2 regions of the Duganella sp. BJB1802 genome follow, and region 2 is predicted to be linked to the other one. Evidence: riboswitches for the same ligand, from Rfam matches in the RefSeq annotation. Region 2 holds a riboswitch; the other holds the start of a gene.
The links. A riboswitch is a leader RNA that binds a small molecule or an ion and turns the genes downstream of it on or off. The one in region 2 is predicted to bind cobalamin.
Positions count from the first base shown of each region.

Region 1: another riboswitch for cobalamin. It lies ahead of HUX88_RS08305 (energy-coupling factor ABC transporter permease); the one in region 2 lies ahead of HUX88_RS31440 (TonB-dependent receptor domain-containing protein).

Region 1 is NZ_JABWEF010000004.1:131,829-136,804, forward strand. Features, by position in the region: gene lnt (apolipoprotein N-acyltransferase) at 1-380, opposite strand, end outside; gene HUX88_RS08295 (hypothetical protein) at 437-1,120, opposite strand; gene HUX88_RS08300 (SGNH/GDSL hydrolase family protein) at 1,141-2,235, opposite strand; cobalamin riboswitch at 2,540-2,750, shown strand; gene HUX88_RS08305 (energy-coupling factor ABC transporter permease) at 2,870-3,553, shown strand; gene HUX88_RS08310 (energy-coupling factor ABC transporter substrate-binding protein) at 3,550-3,891, shown strand; gene cbiQ (cobalt ECF transporter T component CbiQ) at 3,881-4,615, shown strand; gene HUX88_RS08320 (ABC transporter ATP-binding protein) at 4,612-4,976, shown strand, end outside.
Region 2 is NZ_JABWEF010000037.1:1,043-6,018, reverse strand. Features, by position in the region: gene HUX88_RS31450 (ABC transporter ATP-binding protein) at 1-230, opposite strand, end outside; gene HUX88_RS31445 (iron ABC transporter permease) at 230-1,252, opposite strand; gene HUX88_RS31440 (TonB-dependent receptor domain-containing protein) at 1,327-3,183, opposite strand; cobalamin riboswitch at 3,317-3,550, opposite strand; gene HUX88_RS31435 (histidine phosphatase family protein) at 3,569-4,135, opposite strand; gene HUX88_RS31430 (adenosylcobinamide-GDP ribazoletransferase) at 4,140-4,922, opposite strand; gene cobT (nicotinate-nucleotide--dimethylbenzimidazole phosphoribosyltransferase) at 4,929-4,976, opposite strand, start outside.

The DNA of each region.
Region 1 (4,976 bases), on a different contig from region 2:
CCGAGCAGCTTGGGCAGCAGCCATTCCGCCGCCACCCACGATGCGGCGGCGGCCAGCGCGCGCAGCAGCGGGCCGTGCCAGCGTCCGCTAAGATGGCGCACCAGCGCGAACACCAGGAACTGGGGCTGGAACAGCGGCGCGGCCAGCAGCAGCACGGCCAGTCCCGTACCGGCGCCGGCATGCGTGTAGCGTCCAAAGGCGGTACCGAACCAGGCGAAGGCGGCGGCCGTGAAGGCCAGCGACATCAAATAGGCCGAGCCCAGCGACGCCGCCAACGAACTGCTCGCGTTCAGCGTGCACAGCCACGGCGCCAGCATCACGAAGCCCAGCAACCAGCCAGGGCCACCGCGCGCGTACAGGGCCGACAGGACGGCGCTCACACAAATACCGGCCGCCATGCGCGCCGTGGAGGAATTCAAAAGTAGTCGCATGCGGATCAACGGCCGGGGGCGGCCGGTTCGATGGGAGGAGGAATGACGATGCGCCGTATCGGCAGTCCGGGCGGCGCCAGCTCGGGCGGCACCACGCGGTCCTTGGGCATCGCGATTGGATTGTGGGCGGCGTCGTACAGCTGGAAATCGGGCGCGAACATCAGGATCGCTTCGATGCGCTGGCCGTCGTCGGTGGCCTGGTGGTGGCGCACGTAGCCGGACGGCAGCTCGAAGTCCTCGGGCACCGCCAGCCCGACCTTGGGCGGACGCGTGCCCGGCGGCGAAAACGCGCCCAGGCCGCTGTACACGCCGCGTTCATGCAGGCGTTCGATCACTTCGGGCATGCTGGGATTGGCGCCGCGCGGCACGTAGCTTTTCAGGTCGCGCGTCGGGTCGGCGTCTCCCTCCGGCGGGCGCTGTTGATTTGACGCGGAGCCCGCCAGTGCTGAAGGCGCGGGGGCGGACCCAAGCGGCGGCCCTGCGGCAGTCGCCGCGCTGGCCGCAACCGGCGCCGGCGCGCCGCCGGCGGCGATGCCGGGATCCGGCGTGGTGACCAGATACACCAGCACGCCGCAGCCGATCACGGCCAGCACCAGCGCCACAGCCAGCAAGCCGGCGCGCGGGCGCCAGGCGCGGTCCGCGCCCGGTGTCTCGCTGCCGGCCTCTGGCCGCTCGGGAGGCTTGTCCAAGGGATCAGCTCACCCACGCATCAAGGCGTGGCGACGTTGTAGGTCGACACCGCCCAGCCCATCCGCTCGTGGCCGTACTGGTTCCAGATCGGGTTCTTGCCGGCCGAGAAGGACGTGTAGCGCGGCGCGCCCGAACCAGAGCTGCCGCCGAACAGGCCGGCCGTGACGGTGCTGCCGCTGTAGGTCGGATGGGTGTCGTCGGACTGGATGTAGTCGTAGCTGCTGCCGGACGAGACGAAGTGCGCGTTGGCGTCGCGCAGCGTCGAGCGCAGCGTGGTCGTGATGCGCGTGACATAGCTGGACTGGCTCTCGCCGGCGACGTAGCGCAGCGCCTCGGAGTCGATCTTGCCGTCGTTGTTGCTGTCGTAGTCGGCGCCCATGTACTGCGCGAAGTTGTCCGCGCAGGCGAAGCCCTTCTGGCGCGCCAGGTCGCACATGGCGAAGTTGATTCGCGCCAGCGACGGCAGGAACTTGTCCTGCATGTTCACGGTCTTGCCGGTGGAGGCGTCCTTGCACGAGCTCTGGACGTTGTCGGCATCGTAGCCCGGATAGTGCAGGTTGGACACCAGCTTGAGCTTGACGCCGGAATAGGCGTTGGCGTTGATGTAGTCCATCGCCGCGCCGACATAGGTCTTGCAGCTGCTTTCGGCGGCGGTCAGCACGCTGTCGTCGCAGGTGCCGGTCTGGCCCTTGAAGGCGGTGCGGGCCTGCAGGCCGTCGTTGCCGCACATCTCGAAGGCCACCACGCGGGTGTTACTCGCTTGCATATACGAACGCTCGGCCACGATCTTGTTGTTGTAGACGTCCGACGCCACCGCGCCGGACTTGGTGCGGCGCACGCTCTCGATGTCGGCGTTCCACAGCGCGGACAGGTATTCCGCATCCACCGTCGGCGCCGAGTACTTGGCGGCGCTGGTGACGGAGCCGTTGTAGCCGGCGAAGATCGAATCGCCGTAGGCCACCACGCGGTAGACGGTGGAGGTACCGGCCCGGTCGATGGTCCAGGAAACGTTCTGGTTCAGGGTGCTGGCCGCCGCGTGGTCCGCGACAGCGAGCAGGAAAAGCGAGGACAGCAGCGTAGGCAACGACTTCTTGTGAAAGCGGGTGTACGACATGGGGTGTCTCCGATCAGAGGATGTGCGAGATGGCGTATTGTTGGTTGTTCTCCTGCTACGACTAACAGCAACCTCGCCCGCGCGAGCCATCACGTCGCGGCGGCCTGGTTGCCGTCGTCCACTTCAACTGCGTGATATCGCCTGCCGACGCAATGTTAGCAAGCAGCTCATACTACCCCGCGAGCGCCCCGCGCACGCCATGACCCGCCAGCTGTCTCGCAAGAACAAGCGAATGTCTCCACAGGACCGGCCGCCTGTCGCGCCGCGATCACAGCCTGCGGTGTTGGCACATTGCGTAACGTTAGTGTAAGATCAATGCTTGGGTGCGAGCGTCTCCTTGGAGCGCTCGTTAAACGGGAAACCGGTGAAGCCGCTGAAACACGCGGCCATTCCGGTGCAGCCCCCGCTGCTGTAAGCCAGACGACTCCGTCATCACGTCACTGCATTAAACCGCGGGAAGACACGGAGAAGGACGAAGGCCAGCCAGAATACCGGCCCAAAAAAAATCAGCATCATCTCCGCGGGGTGACGGGAATTCGCTATCGATCGTTCGCGCACGCTCCCGTGCCGCCCGTCGACCGTCTTTCATCTCCCGCGTGGTTGTCCGTAAAAACCATTCGACGGGAGGTTTCGAATGCATATCATGGAAGGCTTTTTGCCTCCGGCGCACGCGCTCGGCTGGGCAGCCGTTTCCTTGCCTTTTCTGGCCTGGGGCTTGCGCTCCATCGGCCGCGACCTGCAATCGCATCCCGAGCGGCGCATGCTGCTCGGTGTGGCCGCCGCGTTCGCGTTCCTGTTGTCCGCTTTGAAGCTGCCGTCGGTCACGGGCAGTTGTTCGCATCCGACCGGCGTCGGCCTGGGCGCCGCCTTGTTCGGGCCCGCCGCGATGGTGCCGGTCGGCTTCGTGGTGCTGATGTTCCAGGCGCTGCTGATGGCGCACGGCGGCCTGACGACGCTGGGCGCGAACGTGTTTTCGATGGCGATCGTCGGGCCGTTCGTGTCGTACGGCGTGCTGCGCGCGGCGTCGGCGCTGGGCCTCACGCGGTCGCCGGCGGTGTTCCTGGCCGCCTGCCTGGGCGACCTGGCCACGTATGTCACCACGTCGATCCAACTGGCGCTGGCCTTCCCCGCCGCCGTGGGCGGCTTTAGCGTTTCGTTCTTCAAGTTCGCCGGCATCTTCGCGCTGACGCAGGTGCCGATCGCCATCAGCGAAGGCCTGCTCACGCTGCTGGTGGTGAACGCGATGGTCCGCTTCAACGCGCACGAGCTGCGCGCGCTGCCGGTGATGACGCTCGGCGCGCGCAAGGGTGGCGCATGAAGGCGCGCACCTGGTTGATCTGCCTGGCGCTGGTGCTGTTGACCGTGCTGCCCCTGTGGCTGGCGACCGCGCCGCCGGCGGCGCCCGGCGGCGAGGCGCCGGCCATCTTCACCGGCGCGGACAATCGCGCACAGCAGGCCATCGGCGCCATCGCTCCCGGCTACAAGCCCTGGTTCACGCCCGTGTTCGAGCCGGCCAGCGATGAAATCGCGTCGCTGCTGTTCGCGCTGCAGGCGGCCATCGGCGCCGGCGTGATCGGTTTTTGGCTCGGCACGTCCATGGCCCGCGAACGCGCGCGCCGCGAGGCCGCCTCCCCGCAGGACCGCCGTGCTGATTGAGTCGACCGCGTACGCCAGCCGCTGGCGCGATGTGGCGCCGTCGGCCAAGGCGCTGTTTGCGCTGGCCGGCGTGGTCGCGGCCTGGGTGGCCCGCAGTCCTTACGCGCTGGCCGCGCTGACGTCGGTGCTCGTGCTAGCCGCGCTGCTGGGCGCGCGCGTTCCTCTGCGCGCCTACGCGGCCACCGTGCTGCCGCCGCTCGGCTTCCTGCTGATCTCCTGCGCCGCCATGCTGTTCAGCCCCGACGCGCAGGGCGACTGGCGCTGGTCCGCCGCCATGCTGCCGGTCGTCGTCCACACCGCATTGCGTTCGCTGGCCATGCTGGCCGCGCTGTCTGGACTGGTGCTCAGCACACCGATGCCCGGCCTGCTCGCACTCATGCGCCGCCTGCGCATGCCGGAACTGCTGCTCGACATGATGGTGCTGTGCTACCGCATGCTGTTTGTGCTGCGCCAGGCGTGGGACGAAGGCGTGACCGCGCAAAGCGCGCGCCTAGGCTATCGCGGCTGGCGCCAGGCGTGGCGCTCGACCGGCTTGCTGGCCGGGCAAATGGCTGTACAAGTGTGGCAGCGCGCCGCAGCGCTGCAAATAGCGGCGGACGCGCGCGTCTGCCAGGGCGCGCTGCGCTTCCTGCCAGTGGTCTACCCGCAGGCGCGCCGCCAGTGCGCGCTGGCCGCGCTGGCCGGCGCGCTGCTGGTGGCGCTGGCCGTGGGAGACCGTCTGTGAGCGCCCCGATACTGGAACTGCAAGCCGTCGCCCACGTCTACCCCGACGGCAGCAAGGGCCTGCACGATTGCAGCCTGACGCTGCACCGTGGCCGCCGCTACGCGCTGTTGGGCGCGAACGGCGCCGGCAAGACCACCGTGCTGCAGCACCTGAACGGCCTGCTGCGCCCCACCGCCGGCCAGTTGCACATCGACGGCCAAGCCTTCGACTACAGCCGCACCGGACTCACGGCGCTGCGCAGCCGCGTGGGACTGGTGTTCCAGAACCCGGACCGCCAGCTGTTTTCGGCGCTGGTCGAGGAGGACGTTTCATTCGGCCCGCTCAACCTCGGCCTGGATGCGGACGAGGTGCGTGCCCGCGT
Region 2 (4,976 bases):
CGCTGGCGCGCCAGTTCGGTCAGCGGCCAGTCGGCCAGGGCGCGGTTCTGGATGGTGACATGGCCGCCGTCCGGGGTACGCAGGCCGGCCAGGGTTTTTAGCAGGGTACTCTTGCCGGCGCCGTTACGGCCGATGACGCTCCAGCATTCGCCTTCGCGCACACGCCAGTTCAGATCCGCGATCAGCTGGCGCTGGCCGATTTTCAGGGAGAGGTCGTGGGTGCTGATCATCATTTGCGCAGCCGGTGCAGTTGATACAGGAAGATCGGCGCGCCTATCAGGGCGGTGATGACGCCCACCGGCAGCTGCTGCGGCGCGATGATGGTGCGGGCCAGCGTGTCGGCCAGCAGCAGGAAGGTGCCGCCGGCCAGTGCCGCCGCCGGAATCAGCACGCGGTGGTCGGCGCCGACGGCGAAGCGGCAGGCGTGCGGCACGATCAGGCCGACGAAGCCCACGCTGCCGGCGCTGGTGACGGCGCTGGCGGTCAGCAGGCCGGAAGCGAAGAACAGGCCCTTGCGCAGCGCGCCGACGCGTATGCCCAGTGTGGCGGCGGCTTCGGCGTGCAGCGCCATCACGTTCATGGAGCGGGCGCTGCGCACGGCGAATACCAGGCCGCAGGCCAATACGATCCACGGCATCGCGCGCGATGGCGCTCCGGCCAGGTCGCCGATCATCCAGAAGATCATGCTGCGCAAGCGGCTTTCGGGAGCGATGGAGAGCATCAGCGTCACCAGCGCCATGCAGGCGGAGGACAGGATCACGCCGGTCAACAGCAGCAGCGCGGTGCCGCCTTCGCCGGCCGTACCGCCGCGCAGGTCGTGCCGGGCCAGCAGGTACAACATCATCGCGACGGCGACGGCGCCACCGAAGGCCGAGGCGTCGACCATCCAGAGGGCGCAGCCGAACAGCATCGCGGCCAGGGCGCCGACGGAGGCGCCGGCGGAAATGCCCAGCACATAAGGGTCGGCCAGCGGGTTGCGCAGCAGCGCCTGCATCATCACGCCTGTCAGCGACAGTGCGGCGCCGGTGACGAAGGCGGTCAGGGCGCGGCTAACGCGCAGATCGAGCAGGGTGGATGCCAGCGTGTTGGTCTGGCCGTGCAGCAGGTCATTGACTGCTGCGGGAATATCGGAGAGGGGAATCGAGACCGAACCGGTCATGCCCGAAAAAATCAGGCTGGCAAACGCGAACAGCACCAGCACGGTCAGGGTGACGGTGGCGCGTTGTCGCAGATTGCGGGAGAAAGAATGCATGCACTGCTTTCAAAAAGAGGCTGCCGGGCGCTCGGCGGATGCGCTTCCCGCCCGGCAGGTTACACCATTACCGCTTACTTGTAGCCGTAGCGGATGCCGGCGAACAGCTTGGACATCGGCGTGGTGTAGTTGCGCGCCAGGTCGTACTGCTTGTCGCCGATATTGTTCCAGCGGACCAGCGCAGACCAGTCGCGGTTGAAGTGGTAGGTCGCGTACAGATTGACCAGGCCATAGCCGCCCATGCGGACCTTGTTGGCGCTGTCTTCATAGCGATCACCGGACAGTTCGATCTCCACGCCGGCCTTCAGGGCGCCGGCGCTGTAGTCGGCCATCAGGTTAGCGTGCTTCTTGGCGCGGCGCTGCAGGCGCTTGTCGCTGGTTTCGTCCTTTGGATCCTGCAGGTCGATGTTGGCGGACAGGTTGAAGCGGCCCAACTGCTGGCTGGCGGCCATGGTCAGGCCTTCGAGCAGCGCGTGGTTGACGTTGTAGGCGCAGCCGTAGGAATAATCGCCGGCGTATGGGCATGGCGTCGTGTTCACCAGGAGGTCGGTCAGGCGGTTGTGGTAGTAGCTTGCGCTCAGCGCGGTGGTGCCGTTGTCGTAGCGCAGACCGATTTCGGCGTTCTTGCCCAGTTCCGGCTTGTTTTTGTCATTGCCGTAGCCTGGGTAGTACAGTTCATTGAAGGTTGGTGCGCGGAAGCTGGTGCCATAGCTGGCGGTGGCGCGCAACGCCTGCGTGAAGGTGTAGCCGTAGCCGATGGAGCCGGTGTTCTTCCCACCGTAGACCGATTTGTCGCGACGCACGCTGGCGTTGAACAGATTGTCGCCACGGCGGGCGTTGTAGGAGGCCGCCAGCGAGTTGGTGGTGCGCTGCGAAGCGGCCAGTTCGAAGCCGCTGGTCTGCACTTCTTCCTTGCGGTGGTCGTACAGCAGTTGCAGCACATCGGCGCCGATCTGCACATCATTTTGCCAGGTGAAGTCGGTTTGCTTGGTGTTGGCCTGCGAGTAGCCGAACGCCGAAGCGCTGCTGTAATTGGCGCCATCGTCCTTGGCCTGCGAGTACTGCACCAGGCTTTGCCAGATCGGCAGGATCTGGTTCTTGCTGTAGACGGAGGCGTTTTCAAGCTTCGCGTGCGAGCGCACATCGTAGGGCGAGGCGCCGTTGTCGTACTGCGAATCGAGTTTGCTATGCAGGAGCAGCGCGCCGACTTCGTGTCCTTCGGCCAGGCGCAGACTGAATTGTGCCGCCGCGCTTTCGCGGTCGTAGCCGTCTTTGTCGGCGTTGTAAGAGCCGCTGGCAGGCCGGGTGGCCGAGAAGCCGTCCGACTTTTCCTTGCCGGCGCTGATCGCGTAGCTGATGCTGTGTTCACCGCCGGTGGCGCCGGAGACCGAGACATCGCCCTCGCGGGTGTTGTCGGTGCCATAGCCCACGAAGGCGGTGAATGCTGGCGCGCCCTTGCCCTTCTTGGTGAAGATCTGGATCACGCCGCCGATGGCGTCGGCGCCGTACAGGGAGCTCAGTGGGCCGTAGACGATTTCGATATGGTCGATGGAGGTCAGCGGCAGGGCGCTCCAGTTGGCTGCGCCGGTGGTCGAGGAGCCGATACGCACGCCGTCCACCAGGACCAGGTTCTGGTTGCTGTTGGCGCCGCGGATAAACACGGTGGAGTTGGTGCCTGGGCCGCCGGTGCGGGCGATCTCGATGCCGCGCTGGCGTTGCAGCAGGTCGACAATGGAGCCGGCGCCGGATTCGGCGATCTGCTCGGCGCTGATGGTGACGCTATCGCTGATCACATCGGCCAGTGGCTGGGGGCTGCGGGTGGCGGTGACCAGCACGGTGCCGGCGATGGGTTCTGCGTGAGCGTAGGAGGCGGCCATTGCCAGTGCCAGCGACGTCAAGGCCGCCGGACGGGAGATATGAAGATTCATCATGTAGTTTTTCTGTTAATAGCAACCGGCCGACGTCCCCGTGGGCCAGATTGAACAGAAGCGGAGAACCGGACGATGCATGCAGCGGAGCGCCGGCAGCAATGCCGGCTCCTTCCGTTCGCGCACATCCCGTTCGCTCACTTCCACCTGATTTGGCCGGTATCCGGGCTGGCAAGTTAGACCGCCTCACCTTCCCATGCGGAGCACAGTGGTTTGTCTGAGGAGGGCTGTCGCGCATGCGCTGCGACACTTGCTTACCGTTGCGGGGGCAGCACACGTGGGCCTTGGTCGAGTGGACCAGGAGCTTCGTGTTTCCCGTTTAACTGCGCATCCGGACAGACGCGCGGGCACCAAAACCCCGCCATTATACGGGTTTGCGCTCCAGAGGTCATTGGCCGGCGGTTTGGCTTTGCAGGATCAGTGTGGCGCCGTAGCCGATTTGATGCGGATGCCGGGCCGCCTGTAGCGCCATCCCGGCAGGCGCCAGGCCGGTGTGGCAGGCGGACAGCAGGCGCATCGCGCCAGCGTGGCAGATGACGATGGCGTCGCGTTGCTGGCGCTGGAGGTCAGCATAGAAAGCAGCGATGCGGCCGGCCATCTGCAGCACGCTCTCGCCACCGCCGGGGCGGTAGTTGACCAGGTCCGCGGCCCACGCGTCGATGTCGGCGCGCGGGATGTCGTCCCAGGCGCGCATTTCCCAATCGCCGAAGTCGATTTCGGCGATGCGCGCGTCCAGCAGCGGGACGGGGGATTGCAGCAGCGGCGCCAGTTCCGTTGCGAGCCTGGTGCAGCGTTGCAGTGGGCTGCTATATACAGGCAGGCCGTGGGGCAGCGCGGCCGATAGTGCCGTCAGCGTTCTCGCCAGCTGATCCTCGGATACGGCGAGATCGCTACGGCCGTAGCAAACGCCGGTGGCAACCAGCGGCTGCGGATGGCGGACCAGTATCAGGCGCATGGCGTTACCAAGGCAGTGCGCCGTGGCGCATGCTGGCCAACACGCACAGATAGAACACCACTTCGCTAAGCTGTTGTACGGCGCCGAGGCAGTCGCCCGTGTAGCCCGCGATGCGGCGAACGCATTTGCGGGCCAGCCAGGCGGTGGCGATGGCGCCGGCGGCGACGCCGGCCGCCAGCGCGCTCCACGTGATCCATCCGCAGGCGATCATCGCGAACGCGGGAATGGCGGCGGAGGCGGCGGCCAGTGAAAATTCGGAGCCGCTCATTTTTTGCGCCAGCGGCTTGGCCTTGCCTTCCGCGCGCGCGTAGTCGAGCCGCCAGATCAGCGAGGTCGCCATCAGGCGCGATAGCGGATGGGCGACAAACAACGCGGCGATCGCCGTTAGCGGAGGCAGCATCGACAGCGTCGTACACTTGATGGCGAGCAGGCAGATGATGCCGATGGCTCCATATGCGCCGATGCGGGAATCCTTCATGATCTCCAGCACGCGCTCCGGCGTCATGCCACCGCCGAAGCCGTCGCACATATCGGCAAAGCCGTCTTCATGGAAGGCGCCGGTGGCGTAGATGCCGGCGGCGGTCGACACCAATACCGCGACCGGGGCTGGTAGGAGCCACGCCGCCAGTGCGTACACGCCGGCGGCGATGGCCGCCACCACTACGCCGACCAGTGGAAAGTAGCGCGACGCCTGATTCAGCCAGGCGGGATCGAAGCCCACCCAGCGAGGAATCGGCAGACGAGTGAAGAACTGCAGCGCGGTGAAGAACAGGCGTAGCTGATGCACGGCGCGTTACTCGGACTTCTCGCTGACCTGGGCCGATTCGAAGGTGGCCATCTG